One region of the Halomonas sp. IOP_31 genome, then DNA from elsewhere that is predicted to be linked to it. Evidence: predicted binding sites of a transcription regulator. Region 1 holds the regulator's gene; the other holds the start of a gene.
The links. The regulator PhoB, encoded in region 1, activates phosphate uptake and scavenging genes when phosphate is short. The targets are predictions, from matches to a motif close to TGTCATANNNNTGTCANA.

Region 1 (11,821 bases):
CACCTAATCGGACGTGCTGCGCACGCCCGGCGTTTCGCCGGCTTCCGGCAGGCTTAGCCGCGCGGCGGGAAACGCGCAGCGGAACAGCGCGCCTTTGCCGGGCTGCGAGACGATCTCCAGCTGCGCGTCGTGGCGCAGCAACACGTGCTTGACGATCGCCAGCCCCAGCCCGGTGCCGCCGGTGGCCTTGCTGCGGCCCTGATCGACGCGGTAGAAGCGCTCGGTCAGTCGCGGGATATGCACCGGATCGATGCCTTCGCCGTCGTCCTCGACCTCCAGGGCGGCGCCGTCCCGCCAGGGCCGCCAGCGCAGCGTGATGGTCGATTCCGGCGGCGTGTAGCGCACCGCGTTGAAGGCCAGGTTGGACAGCGCGCTGCGCAGTTCCTGCTCGATGCCGGCGAGCCCCCGGTGCGTGTCGATATCGACGCGCACGACATGCCCCGCTTCGCTCAGCGCGCGGGTATCGGCGGCGACCTGTTCGAGCAGCGCGGCGACGTCGACGCGGCTTTCCTGTTCCAGGCGATGATCGGTTTCCAGGCGCGACAAGAGCAGCAGGTCGTCGACCAGATTCTGCATGCGCGTGGTCTGCTCCTGCATCTGGTCGAGGCCGCGTTGCCAGCGCGGCGGCAACTGCTCGTCCGGCATGTCCTCGGTCAGGGCGGCATAGGTTTCCAGATAGCCGGAAAGTACGGTCAGCGGCGTGCGCAGCTCGTGGGAAACGTTGGCGACGAAGTCGCGGCGCATCTGCTCGAGGCGGTGCAGGCGGGTGATGTCGCGAGCCATCACCAGCCGTTCGTCGTCGCCGTAGAGAGTGATCTGAAACTGCAGGATCAGGTCGTCGCGCAGCGGCGAGGGCAGGGTCAGCGGCTCGCGATAGTCGCGAGCATTGAAATAATCGACGAAACGCGGCGCGCGCAGCAGGTTGGTGATGTGCTGGCCGCGATCGTGGCGGGTCTGCAGGCCGAGCATGCGCTCGGCGGCGCTGTTCCACCACTCCAGGTCGCCACGGCTGTCGAGCATCACCACGCTGTCGCGCATCGCCTCGGAGGATTCCTGGACGCGGCGGATGACGTCGCGCAGGCGCTGCTGGGTCAGCCGCTGGCTCTTCTGGTACTTGTACAGCCGATCGAACAGATCGCCCCACACGCCGCTGCCCACCGGCGGCTCGCGACCAGGATGATAGGTCAGCCAGACGTACAGCTCGCGCAGATGGCGCAGGTGAATGAACACGAACAGCCCCAGGCCGACCGCCAGCCCCCAGCCCGGCTCGCCGAGCACCCAGCCCAACAGCCCCAGCCCGCCGACCAGATAGCCCAGCCGCCAGAGTTCGTTGGTCCAGTAGTACATCGCGGTCTCTCAGAGTCTGGTCGAGAAGCGGTAGCCAGTACCGCGCACGGTCTGGATCAGGTGCTGATGGGGTTCGCCGAGCGCCTTGCGCAGGCGGCGGATATGCACGTCGACGGTGCGCTCCTCGACGTAGACGCTGCCGCCCCACACCTGATCGAGCAACTGGCCGCGGGTATAGGCGCGCTCCTGGTGGGTCATGAAGAACTGCAGCAGGCGGTACTCGGTAGGACCGATCTCCAGCGACTGACCATGCGCGGAGACCCGATGGCTGGCCGGATCGAGCGTGAGCCCCTCGACCTCGACCGCGTCCTCGATACCGCGCGGCGTGGTCCGGCGCAGCACCGCCTTGAGCCTCGCGACCAGCTCGCGCGGCGAGAACGGCTTGGTGATGTAGTCGTCGGCGCCGGCCTCGAGGCCGAGGATCTTGTTGTCCTCCTCGCTCTTGGCGGTGAGCAGGATGATCGGCAGCTCGGCGGTGGTTTCCTCGCGCTTGAGCCGCCGCGCCAGCTCGATGCCGCTGGTGCCGGGCATCATCCAGTCGAGCAGCAGCAGGTCGGGCTGATCGTCGACGATCAGGGCGTGGGCGCTCTGGGCGTTGTCGGCCTCGAGAACGCGATAATCGGCCATCTCCAGCGCCACGGCGATCATCTCGCGGATCGCGGACTCGTCATCGACGATCAGTACGGTCTTGGATGTCATGTTGCCGGATCTCCACCAATGACAGGTCGATGACGATTACACCGTCTCGACATGACAAGCTTGTGACAAGCGCCGCGCCGCTGCAATCGCGGCGGGCGGGAAGTCACCCGGCGCTCGGCCATAGCGCCAGCGCCAGTCCGGCCCACAGCACCAGTCCCGCCCAGTGGTTGTTGAGAAACGCCCGGAAGCAGCGCTCCCGCGAGCGCTCGCGAATCAGCCAGTGCTGGTAGACGAAGATCAGCGCCATGGCCGCGAGGCCGGCCCAGAAAAACCCGCCCAGCGCCTGGCGGGTGCCGACCACCGCCAGCAGCGTCAGCGTGGCGAGTTGCAACAGGCCGATCATCAGCCGGTCGTAGTGGCCGAACAGCACCGCGGTGGACTTGATGCCGATCCTGAGATCGTCGTCGCGGTCGACCATCGCGTACTGGGTGTCGTAGGCCACCGTCCACGCCACGTTGGCGAAGAACAGCAGCCAGGCGTCGGCCGGCAACTCGCCGAGTACCGCGCCGAAGGCCATGGGGATCGCCCACGAGAAGGCCGCGCCGAGGAATAGCTGCGGCCAGTGGGTGTAGCGCTTCATGAACGGGTAGATGAACGCCAGCGCCACGCCGCCCAGCGACAGCATGATGGTGAACGGATTGGTCAGGTAGACCAGCACGAAGGCAAGCGCCACCAGCACGCCGAACAGCACCTTGGCCTCGCCCTCGCCGATTCGCCCGGTGGCCAGCGGCCGGTCCCGGGTGCGCTTGACGTGGCCGTCGAAATGGCGATCGGCGTAGTCGTTGATCACGCAGCCCGCGGCGCGCATCACGTACACCCCGGCGATGAAGATCAGCAGCGTGGCGCGCTCGGGCAGGCCCTCGGCGGCGATCCACAGCGCCCACAGCGTCGGCCACATCAACAGCCAGGTGCCGATCGGCCGGTCGAGGCGGGTCAGCTGCAGGAAAGCGGGCAGGCGCGCCGGGCTGAAGCGCGCAAGGCCGGTGGGGGGCGAGCTGGGTTGCTGCATGAGTGCCTCCGGAGACGATCCCCGCTAGTCTAGCGTTTGGCCAGCCCCAGTTCATCCGCCATGCGTACCAGGAAGAATTCCTGCACCAGCACCGCGAAACGCCCGTGACGCAGCAACGAGCGGCGCGACCAGCACGTCTCGCAGAGTCCCGCTTCGCCGTGCAGGGCGGGCGGCTGGCGGATGATCTCGATCGGACCGCGGACCAGCCCCGGCTGGCGAAACAGCCAACTGCCCAGCGAGCGCTCGCCGAGCTGATTGAGGCGTTGGCCGCGCAGGCTGGCGAGTCGCGCCACCGAGCGGGCGACGACCCAGGGCCGGCCGCCGACGCACAGCGCCACCTCGCGACACCAGACCCGCTGGCCGGGCGCGATGCCCAGCGCCCGCGCTTCGTCGGCGCGGGCGCGCGCGATGCGCTGCGTCAACAGACGTACCCGGAAGTCGCCGCCGCCGGCCGCGACCAGCCGCCTCGTCAGCGAGTCGCGGCTCGCCAGCCACTGCCACCAGGCCGGGCTCATCGCCATGCGCCAGGCCGCCGCGGGGCGCCAACGGGGCCAGCGTGGCGGTGCGGCATGGCGGGGCTGGGCCTCGTGCACGGTGCTCTCCTGTGGTCTCGGGCCGGGTCAGATTGGGCGCGCTAGTGTACCATGGGCGGCCCACTCCACGGCCTAGGAGCCTGTCGGACTGCGCATGAATGCACCCCTGACCATCCTCGGCAGCGGCATGGCCGGACTGGGCCTGGCTCGCCAGCTACGTGCCCGCCAGCCCGGCCGGCCGATCACCCTGATCACCGCCGACGGCGGCGACGAGTATGCCAAGCCGCTGCTCTCCACCGGCTTCGCCAAGCGCCTGGCACCGGGTGCGCTGGCCACGCGCTCGGCGCTGGCCGTGGCCGACGAACTGCAGCTGGTGGTACGCACCTATACCCGGGTCGAGGCGCTCGATCCGGCCGCGCGCGAGCTGCACATCGGGGCCGAACGGCTGGCCTACAGTGAGCTGGTGATCGCCACCGGCGCCGCGCCGCAGCCGCCCTTCATGATCGATGCGGCGCTCAGGCACCGGCGGGTGTTCACGATCAACGACCTCGACGACTATCGCGCCTTTCATGCCGCGCTCACCGCACTCGAGCGGCCGGCACGGGTCGCCATCGTCGGCGCGGGCCTGGTGGGTTGCGAGTACGCCAACGATCTGGCCGCCGGCGGACACGGCGTGGCGCTGGTGGCCCCGGAAAGCGCACCGCTGGCGCGCCTGCTGCCCGAGCCGCTGGGCCGGGCGCTGGCCGGGGAGCTGGCCGCTGCCGGCATCGATCTGCACCTGGGGCGCAGCGTGACCGCGCTCGCCCACGACGGCAGCGACCTGCGCCTGGCGCTGGACGACGGCCACGGTCTGGACGCCGATCTGGTGCTGGTCGCCACCGGCCTGGCGCCGCGCCGCGAGCTGGCGCACGCGGCCGGACTCGAGACCAGCGCGGCGGGCATCCATACCGACCGTCAGCTGCGCACCTCGGCGCCGGGGATCTACGCGCTGGGCGACGTGGCCTGCGTCGACGGGATCAATGCGATGTACGTGCAGCCGCTGCAGGCCAGCGTCAAGGCGCTGGCGGCGACGCTGGCCGGCACCCCGAGCGCGGTGCGCTACGGGCCATGGCCGGTGATCGTCAAGACGCCGTGCTGCCCGGTGGTCGCGCTGCCCCCGCGCACAGCCCCCGCGCGCTGGCGGATCGAGGGCCAAGGCAGCGATTTGACCGCGCTTGCCGAGGACGAAAACGAGCGTTTAATGGGCTTTGCGTTGACAGGCGCCTGCGTGCGGCGGAAAGTCGAACTGGCGCGGGCCGCACCGGCATTGCTAATCTAGTGGCGTCATATCGCCCGCCGGCCTGCCGGCCGCGGTTACATCGCACACACCCACGACATGAAAAACAACAAGCGGCGGTAGCGACCGCTGTCTTATCAGCCAAATCAGGAGGGCTTTATGCGCAAGCCAGAACTCGCGGCGGCGATCGCCGAGCGTGCCGATCTTTCCAAGGACAAGGCCAGTCAGGTACTCAACGTCATCCTCGACGAGATCACCGGTACCGTGGCCAAGGGCCAGGACGTGTCATTGATCGGCTTCGGCTCCTTCACCGTGCGCGAGCGGGCGGCCCGTACCGGCAAGAACCCGCAGACCGGCGAGTCGCTGACCATCCCGGCCAGCAAGACCGTCGCCTTCAAGGCCGGCAAGGCCCTCAAGGACGCCGTCTCCAAGTAGACGGCGTGTTGCGGAGAACCCGCTGACCCGGGTTTCTCCGCCAGGCCGGCTGCCCGGCAGCCGGCACGCGCTCTGCGCTCATCGTCAATTCTGGATGCTTCATGAAGCTGCGAATGCTGCTGTGGCTACTCGGCTGGATGCTCAAGCGCGCGCGTCGCCGTCAGGGGCGCTTTGGCGAGCTGCTGCGCGACAACGGCCGCCTCGACTGGGGCATCGCCACCGAGGACCTGCGCATCGCCCGGCACTATCGAATGACCGCCGAAGCTATCGACAGCGCACCCGGGCTGCCGGTGGATCTCGATCTGGAACTGCGCTTTCGCGACGCCGACAGCGCCCTGGCCATTCTCAAGAAACCCACCCAGCGGGCCTTTCTCGACGGCATGATCGACGGCCGGGTCCGGCTGGTCGGCGACTCCCGCGATCTGCAACGTCTGCAGAAGCTGCTCGGCCAGCTGCGCTGAGCGAGCGATTATCCGCACGACTCGAACGGTGATTGACGTTAAACTAAAGTCGTAGTTTGGAGAAGCCAGCCCTTCCCGCAACAGGACACGATTTCCGCTTATGTTGCCCCGCCTGCTCGATCAGCCGCTCAGACGCCTGTGGACCCTGGATACCTTCGCCTACAGCCTGCGGGTGTTCATTGCGCTGGTCGGGGCGCTGCTGGTCTGCTGGCAGCTCGGCGACATGGCCAAGCTGATCCCGCTGTTTCTGGGCATCATCGCCAGTGCGCTGGCCGAGACCGACGACAGCTGGCAGGGCCGACTCAAGGCGCTGGGCGCGACTCTCGCCTGCTTCAGCATCGCCGCGCTGTCGGTGGAAATGCTGTTCGGCTACCCCTGGGCGTTCGCCGTGGGCCTGGCGCTGTCGACGTTCGCCATGACCATGCTCGGTGCGGTGGGCCAGCGCTACGCCACCATTGCCTACGCCACGCTGATCCTGGCGATCTATACCATGATCGATCTTGAGCGTCATGACAGCGTGGCGCTCGGCGAGCTGTGGCGCGAGCCGTTGCTGCTGGTGATCGGTGCGGCCTGGTACGGCGTGATCTCGGTGGTCTGGTGCGCGCTGTTCTCGCGCCAGCCGCTCAAGCTGAGCATGGCGCTGGTGTTTCGCGAGCTGGGCGAGTACCTGCGCCTCAAGGCGCTGTTGTTCGAACCGCTGCGCGGACTCGACATCGAGGCCCGCCGGCTGGCGCTGGCCGAGCAGAACGGCCGGGTGGTCAATGCCCTGAACCAGGCCAAGGAGATGATCTTCCGGCGCCTCGAGGGCCAGCGCAGCGCGCACAAGCTCAATCGCTACCTGCGGCTGTACTTCATCGCCCAGGACATCCACGAGCGCGCCAGCTCCTCGCACTACCCCTACGGTGAGCTGGCCGAGGCGTTCTTTCATCACGATGTGCTGTTTCGCTGCCAGCGGCTGCTCGACCAGCAGGGCCGGGGCTGCCGCTCGCTGGCCCGGGCGCTGCTGATGCGCCGGCCGTTCGAGCATGGTCAGAGCGAACAGGCGCTGCGCGATCTGAGCGCCTCGCTCGACTACCTGCATGCCCAGCGGCGCCCCGAATGGCGCGGACTGCTGCACTCGCTGGACGCGCTGGCCGACAACCTGGCCACCCTCGAGCACCAGCTGAGCGGGGCGCAGAACCCCGACGCCCGCGACGAGCATCCAGACAGCAGCCTGTACGACCGCTCGCCGCGCGGGCTGCGCGACGTGCGCGACCGCCTCCTGTCGCACCTTACCCCGGCCTCGCCGATCTTCCGTCATGCCCTGCGGTTGTCGGTGACGCTGATGGTCGGTTACGGCGTGCTGCACCTGGTGCATCCCGCCCAGGGCTACTGGATCCTGCTCACCAGCCTGTTCGTGTGCCGGCCCAATTTTGGCGCTACGCGGCGTTTCTTGTGGCAGCGCATCGTCGGCACGGTGGTCGGGCTGGTCGCCGGCTGGGCGCTGATCTCGCTGTTTCCCGGCCAACTGATCCAGTTGTCGATCGCGGTACTCGCCGGGGTGGTGTTCTTCGCCAGCCGGACGCGGCACTACATCGTCGCCACCGCCGCCATCACGCTGCTGGTGCTGTGCAGCTTCAATCAGGTGGGCGACGGCTTCGGGCTGATCTGGCCACGGCTGTTCGATACCCTGGTCGGGGCACTGATCGCCGGCCTGGCGGTGATGCTGATCCTGCCCGACTGGCAGGGCCGGCGGCTGCATCGCCAGGGTGCCGAGACGCTCATCGCCAGCGTGCGCTACCTGCGCGAGATCGTCAGCCAGTACATCGGCGGCAAGCAGGACGATCTCGACTACCGGCTGGCGCGGCGCAACGCCCACAACGCCGACGCCGCGCTGTCCACACTGCTCGCCAACGTGCGCCTGGAGCCCGGGCATTTCCGCAAGGACGCCGAGGTCGGCTTTCGCTTCCTTGGCCATTCGCACACCCTGCTCAGCTATCTTTCGGCGCTCGGCGCGCATCGCGGCGAGACCCGCGCGCTGGCCGACGACGCCACGCTGCGCCAGGCCGCCGAGGCGATCGGCGACGATCTCGAGGCGATCGCCGGGCGGCTGCGCGAACGCGGCACGATGCCGGCGCTGGATGATGCCGAAGCGCGCGGCCTGGCGCTGCAGGCCCAGGCGATGGAGGAAAGCAGCGAGGAGCGCCGCTTGCTGCAGACTCAGCTGTCATTGATCAGCCGTCAACTGGTGGCGCTGCGCGATGCGGCGGCGCGGCTGGCGGCCCAGGAGGGCTGAGCGAGACGTAGTAAGGGCGCGTCTCACACCTGGCCGTAGCGGCCCGCTTCCTCGCCCAGCCAGCGGCGGATCAGCGGCGCGCTGGCATCCGGCGCTTCCTCGAGCAGCGCCCGGGCCAGCGGGCTGACGCGCTCGAGCAGATCGCGGTCGCGCTCCAGATCGGCGATCTTCATCTGCGCCAGGCCGGTCTGGCGGGTGCCCAGCACTTCGCCGGGGCCGCGCAGCTCGAGATCCTTCTCGGCGATGCGAAAGCCGTCGGTGGTCTCGCGCATCACCCCCAGCCGCTCGCGGGAGTGCGCCGACAGCGGCGGCCGGTAGAGCAGCACGCAGAAACTCTCGGTATCGCCGCGCCCCACCCGCCCGCGTAACTGATGAAGCTGCGACAACCCCAGGCGTTCGGGATTCTCGATGATCATCAGGCTGGCGTTGGGCACGTCGACGCCGACCTCGATCACCGTGGTGGCGACCAGCAGGTCGAGCTCGCCGCGCTTGAAGGCGTCCATCACCGCGGCCTTCTCGGCGGCCTTCATGCGCCCGTGGACCAGGCCGACGGCGAGTGCCGGCAGCGCCTCGGTCAGCGCGTCGCGGGTCGCTTCGGCAGCCTGGCACTGCAATGCCTCTGACTCCTCGATCAGCGTGCAGACCCAGTAGGCCTGGCGACCGGCGTCGCAGGCCCGGCGAATGCGCTCGACCACCTCGGGGCGGCGTTCGTCGGGCACCGCCACGGTCTGCACCGGGGTGCGCCCCGGCGGCAGCTCGTCGATCACCGACAGGTCGAGATCGGCGTAGGCGCTCATCGCCAGGGTGCGCGGGATCGGCGTGGCGGTCATGATCAGCTGATGCGGGGTCAGCCCGCCGGCTTCGCCCTTCTGGCGCAGCGCCAGGCGCTGGTGGACGCCGAAGCGATGCTGCTCGTCGACGATCGCCAGGCCCAGGCGCTGGAAGTGCACGTCCTCCTGGAACAGCGCATGAGTGCCCACCACTACCTGCGCCCGGCCGTCGGCGATCGCCGCCTTGGTGTCGAGGCGCGCCTTGCCCTTGAGCTTGCCGGCCAGCCAGGCGACGTCGATGCCCAGCGGCGTGAACCAGTCGCGGAAATTGCGAAAATGCTGCTCGGCGAGGATCTCGGTGGGCGCCATGACCGCCGCCTGGCAACCGCCGGCGATGGCGGCCAGCGCGGCCAGCGCGGCGACCACCGTCTTGCCCGAGCCGACGTCGCCCTGCACCAGGCGCAGCATCGGCTGGGCGGTTTCCAGGTCGCGGGCGATCTCGTCGAGCACCCTCCGCTGGGCGCCGGTCAGCGAGAACGGCAGCTGGGCGACGAAGCGCGTCTGCAGGCCGCGGCCGCTGGGCAGCGGCGGCGCGCCGTCGGCCTGGATGCGCAGGCGCACCTGACGCAGGCTGAGCTGGTGGGCGAGCAGCTCTTCCAGGGCCAGCCGGCGCTGGGTGGGGTGGGTGCCGGCGGCGAGCCGCTCGAGATCGGCATCCGGTGGCGGCTCGTGCAGGTAACGCAGGCAGGCGTGCAGCTCGGGTAGCCGGAAGCGTTCGCGCAGCGGTTCGGGAATGCCGTCGGGCAGCGCCTGCGGCGCGCCGGCAAGGATTTTCAGGGCCTGGCCGATCAGTCCGCGCAGGCGCGGCTGGGTCAGCCCCACGGTGGTCGGGTAGATCGGCGTCAGATGGTCCTCGACCGGGGTCTCGCCGGATTTCAGCAGGCGATACTCGGGATGATAGATCTCGAGCCCGGTGGCGCCGGCGCGCGCCTCGCCGAAGCAGCGCACGTGCGCTCCGGGGGCGAACTGCTGCTGCTGGGCCGGCGAGAAGTGGAAAAACCGCAGGCTGATGATCCCCGAGCCATCCTTGAGCCGCACCAGCAGGCTGCGTCGGCGGCCCTTGACCACGTCGGCGGCGGCCACCTCGCCCTCGACCACGCCCTCCATGCCGGCGCGCAGGGTGCCGATCGGGGTGATCCGCGTGCGATCCTGATAGCGCAGCGGCAGATGGAACAACAGGTCGCCGAGCGTATCGATGCGCAGCCGCGCCAACTTGGCGGAGAGCGCCTCGCCGACCCCGTCGAGCGCGTTGACCGGTTGGTCGAGCTCGCTCATGCCGGCACAGGGTCGACATGACGCTGCTGGCAGGCGTCGATCGCCGCGATCAGCGCATCGATCGCCTTGGGCCGCGGGAAGCTGGCCCGCCAGGCGATCGCCACGGTACGGCTGGGCGCGGTGGGTGTGAAGGGCCGGCTCTCGAGCAATCCGGACTCGTAATGATTGGTGCCGATCGCCGAGCGCGGCAGCACGGTGACGCCGAGCTTGGAGGCGACCATGTGGCGGATCGTCTCCAGCGAGCCGCCTTCGGCGGTCAAGGTGTTGCTCGGGCTGTTGAGGTGGGTGCCGATCGCCGGGCAGGCCTCGAGGATTTGATCGCGGAAGCAATGGCCCTCGCCGAGCAGCAGCAGGCGCTCGTCGAGCAGGTTCTCCTTGTCGATGGTCGCCTTGCGCGTCCAGGGATGATCGCTGGGCATCAGCACTTCGAAGGGCTCCTCATAGAGCGCTCGCGTGACCACGTCGGCCTCGGTGAACGGCAGCGCGACGATGATCGCGTCGAGCTCGCCGCTTCTGAGCTTGCGGCGCAGCTCGGCGGTGAAGCTCTCCTCGATGTACAGCGGCATCTGCGGCGCGCTGCGTGACAGCTCGGGGATCAGGTAGGGGAATAAGTAGGGGCCGATGGTGTAGATCGCACCGATGCGCAACGGGCTGGCCAGCTGATCCTTGCCTTCGTTGGCCAGCTCGCGGATCACGCTGGCCTGCTCGAGCACGCGCTGGGCCTGGCTTATCACCTTCTCGCCCAGCGGCGTGACCTGGACGGTGGACTTGGAGCGCTCGAACAACGCCACCCCCAGCTCCTCTTCGAGTTTCTTCACGGCCACCGACAGCGTGGGCTGCGAGACGAAGCAGCGCTCGGCGGCACGCCCGAAGTGGCGCTCCTGCGCCAAGGTTACGATGTAGCGAAGTTCTGTTAGAGTCATGAGTGGGGCCGAGAGGGCTATCCTATTGCATCGATGAATGACTTCGTTTTACCAAGGAGCCAGGTAAAGGTGAAGAATACGAGTCTTATTCTGGGCTGCGGCGACATCGGAACGACGCTGGGCCTGCAGCTGGCGGAAGCCGGTCATCGCGTGATCGGCGTGCGTCGCCATCCGCAATCCCTCGACGATACGCCGATCGAGCCATTGGCGCTCGATCTCAACGATTCGGCGGCGCTTGCGCAGCTGCCCGAGGCCGACATTATCGTTTATGTGGCCAGCGCCGACCATTTCGATGAAACGGCCTATCGGGCCGCTTACCTCGATGGCCTCAAGGCGGTGCTCGACGAGTTCGGCCGGCGCGAGGCGGCACCCAAGCGGGTGTTTTTCGTGTCCTCGACCGGGGTCTATGCCCAGCAGGACGGCGAACAGGTCGACGAGCACTCCCCGACCGAGCCGCACGGCTTTTCCGGGCAACTGATGCTGGCCGCCGAGCAGGCGCTGCAGGCGCACTCGCTGCCGGGCACCGTGGTGCGCTTCTCGGGCATCTACGGGCCCGGCCGCGACCGGCTGATCCAGCAGGTGCGCGAGGGCCGCATGGGCGCGGCGATTCCGCCGATGTATACCAACCGCATCCATCGCGACGATTGCGCCGGAGTGCTTGCCCACCTGATCGAAATGACGCTGGCCGAGCGCGAGATCGACACGCTCTACCTGGCCAGCGACTGCGAGCCGGTGCCATTGCACGAGGTCACCGCCTG
Region 2 (11,821 bases), on a different contig from region 1:
TCGCCTGTGGCTGTGTTCCGACGGGGTGCTGGAAGGCCTGCCGGGCAAGACGCTGACGGCACGGCTTGACGATCTCAAGCGACGCATCGTCGTCTGCGACGATCTGGCTACCTTGCGCACCGCCTTGATGGCGGGCGAGCAGGATGCCGCCACGGGTGGCGAAAAACGACCGGATGATTTGACTATTATGACGCTAAGCGGATTCGATCATGACAACGCATGACGGGCGATTGAAGGCGGCGTTCGATGGCGGCGTTTTCGTGCTCAAGTTATGTGGGGATGTTCGCTTGACCCTGTGTGCCACGCTGGACAATGAAGCCCAGCGACTGGCGGACATGCCGGGATTGACGACGGTGATCGTCGATCTGCGCGAGGCGACCAATGTCGATTCCACGGCGCTGGGCTTTCTGGCCAAGGTCGCTCTGGCGGTCAAGGCGCGGCTCGACCATCCGCCGACGATCGTCGTCGATCATCCCGACGTGCGCCGGATGCTCGACGTCATGGGCTTTTCGCGCTATTTCACGCTGGTCCAGGCGCCGATCGCCGAGCCGGCGGGCGGGCTGGCCGAGCTGCCGGCGGTAAAAGCCGACGAGGAGGGACTGCAGGAGCGCATCCTCGAGGCCCATCGCATCCTGATGCGCATGAACGAGCACAATCGTGCGGAGTTCCAGCCACTGGTCGACCTGCTCGAGGCCCAGCAGCAGCGCAGCGACTCCTGAAGTAGCGCGTTCCCCCCCGCATACTGGAGTCCCGGCCCATGGCGACGATGACATGCTGTCCGCCTGGGCCGTCCCGACGGGCCGGTCAAGAGCTGCTACCATTAGCGGCTCGTTGGGTCCCTCCCGGTTATTCGTCCGCCTTGACAAGGAGCGTTATGTTGCAGCTCGATGCGCGCCGCGTGGCGCTATTGGTGGCAGCCAATACGGCGCTTGCGCCATTGGCCATCGATGCTTATCTACCGGCCATTCCGGCGCTGGCCGCGGCGGTCGGGGCCAGCGTGCACCTGACCGAACTGTCGGTCAGCCTGTTCCTGTTCGGGTTCGCCGTCGGCCAGTTGATCTTCGGCCCGTTGTCCGATCGGTTGGGGCGGCGTCCGGTGCTGCTCGGCGGCATCGTGGTGTTCCTGCTGTCGAGCCTGGCGATCACTCAGGTCGAGAGCCTCGAGGCGCTATGGGCGCTGCGCTTTGTGCAGGCATTGGGCGGCGGGGCCTCGGTGGTCAACTCGGCGGCGATCGTGCGCGACTGCTTCAGTGGCCGCGAAGCGGCCAAGGTGCTCTCGACCATGGTGATGATCCTGATGCTGGCGCCGCTGGTCGCGCCGGCGCTGGGCAGCCTGCTGCTGTATCTTGCCGACTGGTGGCTGATCTTTGCCTTCCTGGCGCTTTATGCGGTCTTTCTGCTGTGGCTGTTGGGTCGCTATCTGCCCGAAACCCACGGCCGCGATCCCGAGGCGCCGAGCTTTGCCCAGGTTCTGGGCAATTATCTGACGGTGCTGCGCCATCGCGAGGCGATGGGCTATATCTGCGCGGTATCGATGTCGTTTGCCGGCATGTTCGCCTTCATTACCGGTTCGCCCTTTCTGTACATGGAGTATTTCGGCTTGTCACCGGCGGTCTACCCGTTCGTGTTCGGCGCCAACATCCTGATCATGGCCGGTTCCAACCGCATCAACATCCGCCTGCTCAAGCGCTCGTCGCCGCAGCGCAACCTGCTGTGGGGGCTGGGCATCCAGTTCGCTGCGGGGCTGGCATTGGTGGTGCTGTTCGCCACCGGGCTGGCTTCGCTCTACACGGTGGCGCCGCTGCTGATGGTGTTCGTCGGCATGCAGGGGCTGATCGGGCCCAATGCGATGTCGTCGATGCTCGATCATTTTCCTACAATGAGCGCGACGGCAACGGCGATGCAGGGCAGCATCCAGTTCTCCTCCGGGGCGCTGGCCGGCGTGCTGGTCGGTGCCTTCGAGATCCCCAGCGCCTGGCCGATGGTACTGACCATGATCGGCGCTTCGATCGCCGGCAACCTGGGAGTGCGTGTACTCTCGGGGCAGGCGCTGCGCGCGCAGAAACTGGCGACCGAGCAGGCGTAGTCACGTGCAAGGCCGATTGGCGATCGTGTCATGAAGCTGTCATCTTGGTTAGGCATCGTGTGTCGGGCGAAAGTTGAACACTCTCATCGACAGGAGTTACACAATGAACCGCATCCTCAACAGCCGTATCGTGAAGACGACCGCGATCGCCGCTGCCGTGATGGGCGTCGCAGGCGTTGCCCAGGCGCGTGAGCAGCTGCGCATCGTCGGCTCGAGCACGATCTACCCATTTGCCAGCTATGTCGTCGAGGAGTTCGGCGCGACCACCGATTACCAGACGCCGGTCATCGAGTCCACCGGCTCAGGCGGCGGCCTGAAGCTGTTCTGCGAAGGTGTCGGTGAGGATACGCCGGATATCACCAATGCTTCACGGCGCATCAAGACTTCCGAATTCGAACGTTGCCAGCAGAACGGCGTGACCGACATCACCGAAGCGGTGATCGGCTATGACGGTATCGCCTTCGCCGAATCCAGCAGCAACGAACCGATCGACCTGACTCGCGAGCAGATCTTCCTGGCGCTGGCCGCCAAGGTGCCGCAGGACGGCAAGCTGGTTGCCAACCCCTACCAGAAGTGGAGCGACATCGACCCCTCGTTGCCCGATCGCGAGATTTCCGTCTATGGTCCGCCTACCACCTCCGGCACCCGTGACGCCTTCCAGGAACTGGTCATGGAAGCCGCCTCCGAAGACATGCCAGCCTATGGCGGCGATGGCTATACCGACATCCGCTCGGATGGCGCCTATATCGACGCCGGCGAGAACGACAACCTGATCGTCAAGCGCCTGGCCGAGGACACCAAGGCCTTCGGCATCTTCGGCTACTCGTTCCTCGAGGAGAACACCGACACGCTGATCGGCGCCAGCATCGATGGCGTTGCGCCGACCCCGGACGCGATCAGCTCCGGCGAGTATCCGGTCTCCCGCTCGCTGTTCTTCTATATCAAGAACCAGCACGCCGAGTCCGTGCCGGCGATGTACGAATACGCCAATCTGTTCATGACCGAGAAGATGATCGGGCCGATGGGGTATCTGAAGGGGCTGGGGTTGATTCCGCTGCCCGAGGAGATGCGTAGCGAACAGCGTCAGGCGGTCGAGAACCAAGAGAAGCTCGAACTGGCCGACCTCAAGTAATCATGTCGCTGCATGAAACGGTGGGGCCGGTGGCGCAAGCCGCCGGCCCGCATGCATGCAGGGTGGCCCTGAGGGAGCGGACTCCTGCCAAGAGAATGTTATGTCGACCAACCTGATTTATCTGCTTTTCGGTGGCGTGCTGTTGATGCTGGGGCTGGTTGCCTTCTTCGCGGCGCGTGGCAAGGCGACACGCACACGCGTCTCTGGCGTGGCGATGTTTGCCCAGCCCGATCAGTACGCCTGGTTCTCAGTGCTTGCCACGGCCGGCCCGGCGATTCTGGCCGGCGCGCTGGGCGCCTTCGTGCTGCTGCTGCTGGGCGCCGAGATCCCCGTGGTGTACTTGCTCTCGGCCAGCATGGTGATTGCCGCCATCGGCCTGTTCGTCGGACTCAAGCAGGTGCGCCCCGACTTTCATGCCCGCCAGGCGATCGAAAGGGTCATTCGCCTGGCGCTGGCTACGGCGGCCTTGATGTCGATCGTCACCACGGTAGGCATCCTGCTGTCGATCGTCTCCGAAGCGATCCGCTTTTTCCAGATGCAAAGCCTGTGGGACTTCATCTCCGGGACCACCTGGGCGCCGGGCGACAGTTTCCTGGCTTCCGCGGGGCGTGCCGGCGAAGGCGCGGGAGGAGCGCAGTTCGGTTCGGTGCCGCTGTTCGCCGGAACCTTCCTGATTTCGCTGATCGCCATGCTGGTGGCGATCCCGGTGGGGCTGATGGCGGCTATCTACATGGCCGAGTTCGCACCGCCCAAGGTACGCGACCTGGCCAAGCCGGTGCTCGAGGTGCTCGCCGGGATTCCCACCGTGGTCTATGGCTTCTTCGCGGCAATCACCATTGCTCCGATCATCGTCGACGTGGCCGGCTTCTTCGGTCTCGATGCGTCCTACAACAACGCGCTGGCACCGGGGGTGGTGATGGGGATCATGATCATCCCGTTCATTTCGTCGCTTTCCGACGACGTGATCAATGCGGTGCCCGACAGCATGCGCGAAGGCTCGCTGGCACTGGGCATGACCAAGGGCGAGACCATTCGCAACGTGGTGCTGCCGGCCTCGCTGCCGGGGATCATCTCCGCTTCGCTGCTGGCGGTGTCGCGGGCGCTGGGCGAAACCATGATCGTGGTAATGGCCGCCGGCATGCGCCCCAACCTGACCGCCAACCCGCTCGAGGACATGACTACCGTGACGGTGCGCATCGTCGCCGCGCTGACCGGCGACCAGGAATTCGAAAGCGCCGAAACCTTGTCCGCGTTCGCGCTGGGACTGGTGCTGTTCGTGGTCACGCTGATCCTCAACATGGTCTCGGTCCTGATGATTCGTCGCTTCCGCGACAAGTACCGCACCAACACCCTGTGACACGACGAGGAATGTTGCGCTCATGAGCCAATCCTTTGACGAGATCACCGCCCAGCTGAAGCGGCGTCATCGCCGCTCGGCGCGCCTCAAGTACCTGTCGATGGGGGCGCTGATCCTGGCGGCGGCGTTTCTGCTCGTTTTCATCGGCGACATGCTGGTCAAGGGCCTGCCGGCCTTCCAGCAGGCGCAGATTCAGGTCGAAGTCCGCTACAGCGAGCAGGCGCGTGAAATTCCGCCGGCCGCGGTCGACGATGACGTGCGCGCGCTGGTCAGTCGCGGTTATCTGCGCCTGATCCCCAGGCGTATGGACGCAAATCCCGAGCTGCTGGGCACCACCCGCATGGAGTGGGTGCTCGCCGACAGCTCGGTTGATCAGTATCTCAAGGGTAACGAGGACGCCCTGCGCGCCAGCGAGGTCCGCGTGGTCGAACGCCTGGTCGAGGCCGGGCGCGCCGAGTTGCGTTTCAATACCACGTTCTTCACCAACGGCGACTCCAAGATGGCGGAACTGGCTGGCATCGCCTCGGCGGCGATAGGCACCGTCCTGACGCTGATCGTGACCATGCTGGTATGCTTTCCGATCGGCGTGATGACGGCGGTCTATCTGGAAGAGTTCGCCCCCGACAACCGGCTGACCCAGCTCATCGAGATCAACATCAACAATCTCGCGGCGGTGCCGTCGATCCTGTTCGGGCTGCTGGGCCTGGCGATCTACATCAACTTCTTCGGCGTGCCGCGCTCATCGCCGCTGGTCGGCGGCCTGACGCTGGCGCTGATGACGCTCCCGGTGATCATCATCACCACGCGCTCGGCGCTGCGCAGCGTGCCGGACGGCATTCGCCAGGCGGCGTTCGGGGTCGGCTGCTCGCGCTGGCAGGTGGTGCGCGATCATGTACTGCCGTTATCCCTGCCCGGCATTCTGACCGGCTCGATCATCGGCATGGCCCAGGCGATGGGCGAGACCGCGCCCTTGATCATTGTCGGCATGGTGGCCTTCATCCCCGATGTCGGCGGTTCCTTCACGGATGCCGCGACGGTGATGCCGGCGCAGATATTCACCTGGGCCGGAGAGCCTGACCGTGCCTTCGTCGAGAAGACGGCCGGCGGCATCCTGGTGCTGCTGGCGGTGCTAATCTCGCTCAATGCCACGGCGGTGTGGCTGCGCAAGAAATTCGAACGGCGCTGGTAAGTCACCACTTTGCATAGGACAAGATCATGCTGAACGAGCAAACTGTCGAAAGTCGCGATAAACCCCATGGCGTGCAGCGTCAGCCGGCGCCCGGTGGGCCGGTAAGCCGCAACGAGAAGGCCAATCACGAACTGAGCATCCGCGTGCGCGATCTCAACCTGTGGTACGGCGACAACCAGGCGCTGAAAAATATCGACATCGACGTCTACCAGCGCAACGTGACCGCGCTGATCGGTCCGTCGGGCTGTGGCAAGTCGACCTTCCTGCGCTGCCTCAACCGCATGAACGACCTGATCAAGGGCGTGCGAGTCAGCGGACGGGTGGAAATGGACGGTCGCGACGTCAATGACGCCAGAATGGACGAGGTCGCGCTGCGCCGTCGGGTCGGCATGGTCTTCCAGAAGCCCAACCCGTTTCCCAAGTCGATCTACGAGAACGTCGCCTACGCACCGCGCATGCACGACCTGGTCGGTCGCAAGGCCGAGCAGGACGAACTGGTCGAGCGCGCACTGACCGACGCCGGGCTGTGGAACGAGGTCAAGGACAAGCTGCAGCAGCCCGGTACCTCGCTGTCCGGCGGTCAGCAGCAGCGGCTATGCATCGCCCGAGCGATCGCCGTGCAGCCCGACGTGATCCTGATGGACGAGCCCACCTCGGCGCTCGATCCGATCTCGACGGCGACCATCGAGGACTTGATGGACAAGCTCAAGCAGCAGTTCACCATCGTCACGGTCACCCACAACATGCAGCAGGCCGCGCGCGTCGCCGACTACACGGCGTTCTTCCACCTCGGCGAGGTGATCGAATACAACGACACGCAGATGATGTTTTCCAATCCCTACACCAAGAAAGCCGAAGATTACATCACCGGTCGCTACGGCTGATCACCCCCTGGGGCTTCTTGAACCGCAGCCGGCGGGCGTGGTAAACCTACCGGCCACGGAGATGGCATTCCTCCGGGTCTTCAAGACCGAACCACCGCCCGTCACGGCGGTTAATGATGCCTGCGAAGCGCCCGAGGTGCGTAGCAGGCATCGTATGTCCCTTCCTCCCGGCCGCTTCGCGTTGCTTTCGTTTCCCTTGTAAATGACAGGACGAAGAACGCATGTGGTTATCGATATTGGCCATCGGCGGCGGCGCGGCACTAGGCGCCAACTTGCGCTGGCTGCTGAGTCTCTGGCTGAATGCGCTGTTTCCCACGCTGCCGCCCGGCACGCTGCTCGCCAATTTGCTGGGTAGCTGGCTGATCGGCGTGGCCTTCGCGTCGTTCGCTCAGATGCCGTCGTTGTCGACGGAATGGCGACTGTTCGTGGTTACCGGCTTTCTGGGCGCGTTGACGACCTTCTCGACGTTTTCCATCGAAATGCTCGCCAATATCCAGACGGGCCGCTGGGGCATGACGCTGGCGGGCATCGCCCTGCACGTCGGCGGTTCGCTGGGCATGGCCGCGCTGGGCATGGCGACGTTCGGCGCGCTGCGCCATCTGGCGGGGATGCTGAAATAGGCACTCGCTCGGGTGCTGAAATAGGCTCTCGCTCGGGTGCTGAAATAGGCTCTCGCTCGGGTGCTGAAATAGGCACTCGCTCGGGTGCTGTCAGGATGCTGGGAACGCCCGCTGGCCGATCGGCGCCAACGAGCGCGGTGTCAGTCGGCGAGTTCGACGGCGATTGCCGTGGCCTCGCCGCCGCCGATGCACAGGCTGGCGATGCCGCGCTTGCCGCCGCGTCGGCGCAGTGCGTTGAGCAGCGTGACGATGATCCGCGAGCCGGTGGAACCGATCGGGTGGCCCTGGGCGCAGGCGCCGCCGAAGACGTTGACCTTGTCGTGATCCAGCCGCAACTCGTCGATGGCGATCAGCGTGACCACGGCAAAAGCCTCGTTGATCTCGTAGAGATCGACGTCATCGGCCGACCAGCCGAGGCGCTCGAGCAACTTGCCGATCGCGCCCACCGGAGCGAGGGTGAATTCGCTGGGGTGCTGGGAATGCGTGGCATGGCCGAGGAGCGTGGCCTGCACCGAGGCGCCGACGGCCTCGGCCGCGCCACGGCTGGCCAGGATCAGCGCCGAGGCGCCGTCGGAGATCGAGCTTGAGTTGGCGGCGGTGATGGTGCCGTCGCGACTGAAGGCAGGGCGCAGCGTACGGATCTTGTCGAGGCGCGCCGCGAACGGCTGCTCGTCATGCTCGACCACGCTCTCGCCATGGCGCGAGGCGACCGTGACCGGGGCGATCTCGGCGTCGAGTTCACCGGCTTCGTGCGCCGCCATGGCGCGCTCCAGCGAGGCGATGGCGAAATCGTCCATGCGTTCGCGGGCGTAGCCCCGGCCATCGGCGACCTGCTGGGCGAAGGCGCCCATCAGCTGTCCGCTCTCGGCGTCCTCAAGGCCATCGAGGAACATGTGATCCTTGAGTTCGCCATGGCCCAGGCGATAGCCGCCGCGGGCGCGGGTCAGCAGGTGCGGGGCGTTGGACATCGACTCCATGCCGCCGGCGAGCAGGATCTCGCCGCTGCCGGCGCGAATCAGGTCGTGGGCGAACATGGCGGCCTTCATGCCCGAGCCGCACAGCTTGTTGACGGTGGTCGCGCCGCGCGCATCGCTGATCCCGGCCTGGCGCATCGCCTGGCGTGCCGGCCCCTGCTTGACCCCGGCGGGCAGCACGCAGCCGAGGATGCCTTCGTCGATGGCGTCGGCGTCGATGCCGCCACGCTGGATGGCGGCACGGATGGCGACGGCGCCGAGCTGCGGTGCGCTCAGGCTCGACAGGCTGCCGAGCATGCCGCCCATTGGGGTGCGCGCACCGCCCAGGATGACGATATCGCTCGTTGAAGACATGGCGTTCTCCACTCTCGTTATTCGATGGGGCCGGCATGGCTGCGTTGACCGCCGGGTGGCCCTATGCTTTGCTCGGTAAAAACCAAGCAAACGCTCGTGTTCAGGTCCTGGCTCAATGACTTTAGTGAACGCCTCACCCCGTCGCAAGGAGTTGGTCCGGATCGCCGCTCGTCTGTTCGTCGAAGAGGGCTTCGACCGGACCACGGTGCGCATGCTGTCCCAGGCGATGGGGATCAAGTCGGGCAGCCTGTTTCACCACTTCAGCGACAAGCAGGCGATTCTCCGCGCGGTGATCGAGATCGGCATGCAGCATGCGCTGACACTGGCGCGTGGGTCGCTGGCCGAGGCCGGATGCTCGCCCGAGGTGCGCCTCGATGCGCTGGCGCGGGCGCACCTCGAGACGTTGCTGACCGAGCGCAATGCGCATGTCGTGGCGCTCTATGAATGGCGGCGTCTGGACGCTGCTTCGCGGGATCACCTGATCCACCTGCGTGACGCCTACGAGTCGCTGTGGCAGAAGGTGGTCGACGAAGCGCTGGAGGCCGGGCTGATCCACGGCGATCGCTTGCTGGTGCGGCGTTTCGTGCTCGGCGCGCTCAACTGGACGGTGCGCTGGTACGACCCGGCAGGGCCGCGCTCGCCCGAAGCGCTGGCCGGCGAACTGCTTGCCATGCTGAGCGGCCGCGCGTTGGCCGCCGCACAAACGGAGACACGCTGAATGCAATTGACCGAACGTACCTTCCTGATCACCGGCGCCGCCTCGGGGCTGGGCGCGGCGACCGCCGAACGGCTGGTGGCCGGCGGCGCCCGGGTGGTGCTCTGCGACCTGAGCGAGGCCGTCGAGGCGCTTGCCGAACAGCTGGGCGAGGCGGCCTTGGCGTGCCGCGGCGACGTCACCGATGGCGACGCCATGCAGTCCGTCGTCGATCGCGCGCTGGAGTGGGGCGGTTTGTATGGCGGTTTGCATGGAGTAGTGCACTGCGCCGGGGTGGTCAGCGTCGCCAAGCTGCTCGATCGCGACGGCAAGCCGGCGGATCTCGAGGCCTTCGCACGCACCGTCAACGTCAATCTGGTGGGCACCTTCAACGTGTTGCGACTGGCGGCGGCGGCGATGGCGCGCAACGAGCCGCAGGGCGAGGATGGCGAGCGCGGAGTGATCATCGACACGGCGTCGATCGCCGCCTTCGACGGCCAGGTGGGCCAAGCCGCCTACAGCGCGTCCAAGGCCGGGGTGGCGGGCATGACCCTGCCGCTGGCCCGCGAGCTGTCGCGCCACGGCATCCGCGTGATGACCATCGCTCCGGGGGTCTTCGAGACGCCGATGATGGCGGGCATCCCCGATGATGCCCTCGCCGCGCTGTCGGCCGCGGTGCCGTTTCCCAAGCGCCTGGGACGGGCCACGGAGTTCGCCATGCTGGCCGAGCAGATCGTCACCAACGCGATGCTCAACGGCGAGACCATTCGCCTCGACGGCGGCATCCGCATGCAGTGATGAACCTCGTCGGGCGGTTCCATGAATAGCTCGAGGGAGCCGCCCGACGGTCTGTGGGCCTACCTCGCGAGAATCAAACGAACGCTTGACTTGCACTCGGCGCCGGGATAATTTCAAACGCATGTTTGAGAGCGGCCCAGGCCGCACGACCGACCGATTCCGGCGTGTATTGAGGAGTGTTCGTCATGCCCGACTATCAGGCTCCGCTGCGCGATCTGCGCTTCGTCATGGATGAGCTGCTGGACTACCCCGGCCACTACGCAGGCCTGCCGGGCGGCGAAGACGCCTCGCCGGACGTGATTGCGGCGATCCTCGAGGAGGGCGGACGCTTCGCCCGCGAGGTGCTGCTGCCGCTCAATCAGCGTGGCGATCAGGAGGGCTGTGTGCTCGAGGGCGGCGAGGTCAAGACCCCGCAGGGCTTCAAGGAGGCCTATGCCCAGTACGTCGACGGCGGCTGGCCGGGGTTGGCGGCCGAGCCCGAGTTCGGCGGCCAGGGGTTGCCGGCGTCGCTGAACCTGGCGCTGTCGGAGATGATCTGCTCGAGCAACCTGGCCTGGGGCATGTACCCGGGGCTGTCCCACGGGGCCGCCGATGCGCTGCGCCATCATGGCAGCGATGCCCAGAAGGCCAGCTACCTGAGCAAGCTGGTCGAGGGCGTGTGGACCGGCACCATGTGCCTGACCGAGCCGCATTGCGGCACCGACCTGGGACTGATCAAGACCCGTGCAGTGCCCGACGACGATGGCGGCTATCGGATCACCGGCACCAAGATCTTCATCTCCGCCGGCGATCACGACCTGACCGAGAACATCGTTCACCTGGTACTGGCCAAGCTGCCCGACGCGCCGGAGGGCTCGCGGGGCATTTCGCTGTTCGTGGTGCCCAAGTACTTGCCAGAAAGCCTGCCGGACGCCGGGGGCCGCGTCGGCGAGCGCAACGGCGTGAGCTGCGGCTCGCTGGAACACAAGATGGGCATCCACGGCAACGCCACCTGCGTGATCAACTTCGACGCCGCCAAGGGCTACCTGGTGGGGCCGAAGCACAAGGGCCTGGCGTGCATGTTCACGATGATGAACGAGGCGCGTATCGGGGTGGGCATCCAGGGGCTGGGGCTGATGGAGGCGAGTTTCCAGAATGCCCTGGCGTACGCCCGGGATCGCCTGCAGATGCGTGCGCTGTCGGGGCCCAAGGCCACCGACAAGCCGGCCGATCCGATCATCGTGCATCCCGACGTGCGCCGCATGCTGCTGACCCAGAAGGCGCTCGCCGAGGGCGGGCGGATGCTGGTGATGTATACCGGTCAACAGGTCGACCTGGCCGAGCACGCAGCCGATGCCGCCGAGCGCGAGCGTGCCGAGACGCTGCTCGGCCTGCTCACGCCGATCGTCAAGGCGTTTCTCACCGAGCTGGGCTTCGAGGCGACCAACGAGGGCGTGCAGGTGTTCGGCGGCCACGGCTTCATCGCCGAGTGGGGCATGGAGCAGTTCGTTCGCGATGCGCGCATCACCCGGCTCTACGAGGGCACGACCGGCATCCAGGCGCTCGACCTCCTGGGCCGCAAGGTACTGATGAGCCAGGGTGAAACGCTCAAGGTCTTTACCAGGGAGATCCACAAGTTCTGCCAGGCGCAAGCCGACAACAGCGCCCTCAAGGCCTATATCGAGCCGCTGTCCAGACTCAACGCCGAGTGGGGCGAGCTGACCATGGCGGTGGGCATGAAGGCCATGCACGAT

Region 2: the regulator PhoB is predicted to act here: its motif matches at 2,113-2,130, upstream of K7I12_RS06370 (PstS family phosphate ABC transporter substrate-binding protein).

What each region holds. Positions count from the first base shown of each region.
Region 1 covers NZ_JAIRBP010000032.1:24,017-35,837, forward strand. The annotation lists gene phoR (phosphate regulon sensor histidine kinase PhoR) at 4-1,347, opposite strand; gene phoB (phosphate regulon transcriptional regulator PhoB) at 1,357-2,046, opposite strand; gene ubiA (4-hydroxybenzoate octaprenyltransferase) at 2,150-3,055, opposite strand; gene K7I12_RS14305 (chorismate--pyruvate lyase family protein) at 3,085-3,648, opposite strand; gene K7I12_RS14310 (FAD-dependent oxidoreductase) at 3,743-4,906, shown strand; gene K7I12_RS14315 (HU family DNA-binding protein) at 5,024-5,299, shown strand; gene K7I12_RS14320 (hypothetical protein) at 5,401-5,760, shown strand; gene yccS (YccS family putative transporter) at 5,861-8,035, shown strand; gene recG (ATP-dependent DNA helicase RecG) at 8,059-10,140, opposite strand; gene K7I12_RS14335 (hydrogen peroxide-inducible genes activator) at 10,137-11,063, opposite strand; gene K7I12_RS14340 (SDR family oxidoreductase) at 11,133-11,821, shown strand, end outside.
Region 2 covers NZ_JAIRBP010000008.1:50,596-62,416, forward strand. The annotation lists gene K7I12_RS06355 (PP2C family protein-serine/threonine phosphatase) at 1-223, shown strand, start outside; gene K7I12_RS06360 (STAS domain-containing protein) at 210-719, shown strand; gene K7I12_RS06365 (Bcr/CflA family multidrug efflux MFS transporter) at 875-2,086, shown strand; gene K7I12_RS06370 (PstS family phosphate ABC transporter substrate-binding protein) at 2,190-3,218, shown strand; gene pstC (phosphate ABC transporter permease subunit PstC) at 3,319-4,575, shown strand; gene pstA (phosphate ABC transporter permease PstA) at 4,598-5,764, shown strand; gene pstB (phosphate ABC transporter ATP-binding protein PstB) at 5,791-6,648, shown strand; fluoride riboswitch at 6,697-6,778, shown strand; gene crcB (fluoride efflux transporter CrcB) at 6,870-7,268, shown strand; gene K7I12_RS06395 (acetyl-CoA C-acyltransferase) at 7,409-8,596, opposite strand; gene K7I12_RS06400 (TetR/AcrR family transcriptional regulator) at 8,712-9,314, shown strand; gene K7I12_RS06405 (SDR family NAD(P)-dependent oxidoreductase) at 9,315-10,088, shown strand; gene K7I12_RS06410 (acyl-CoA dehydrogenase C-terminal domain-containing protein) at 10,274-11,821, shown strand, end outside.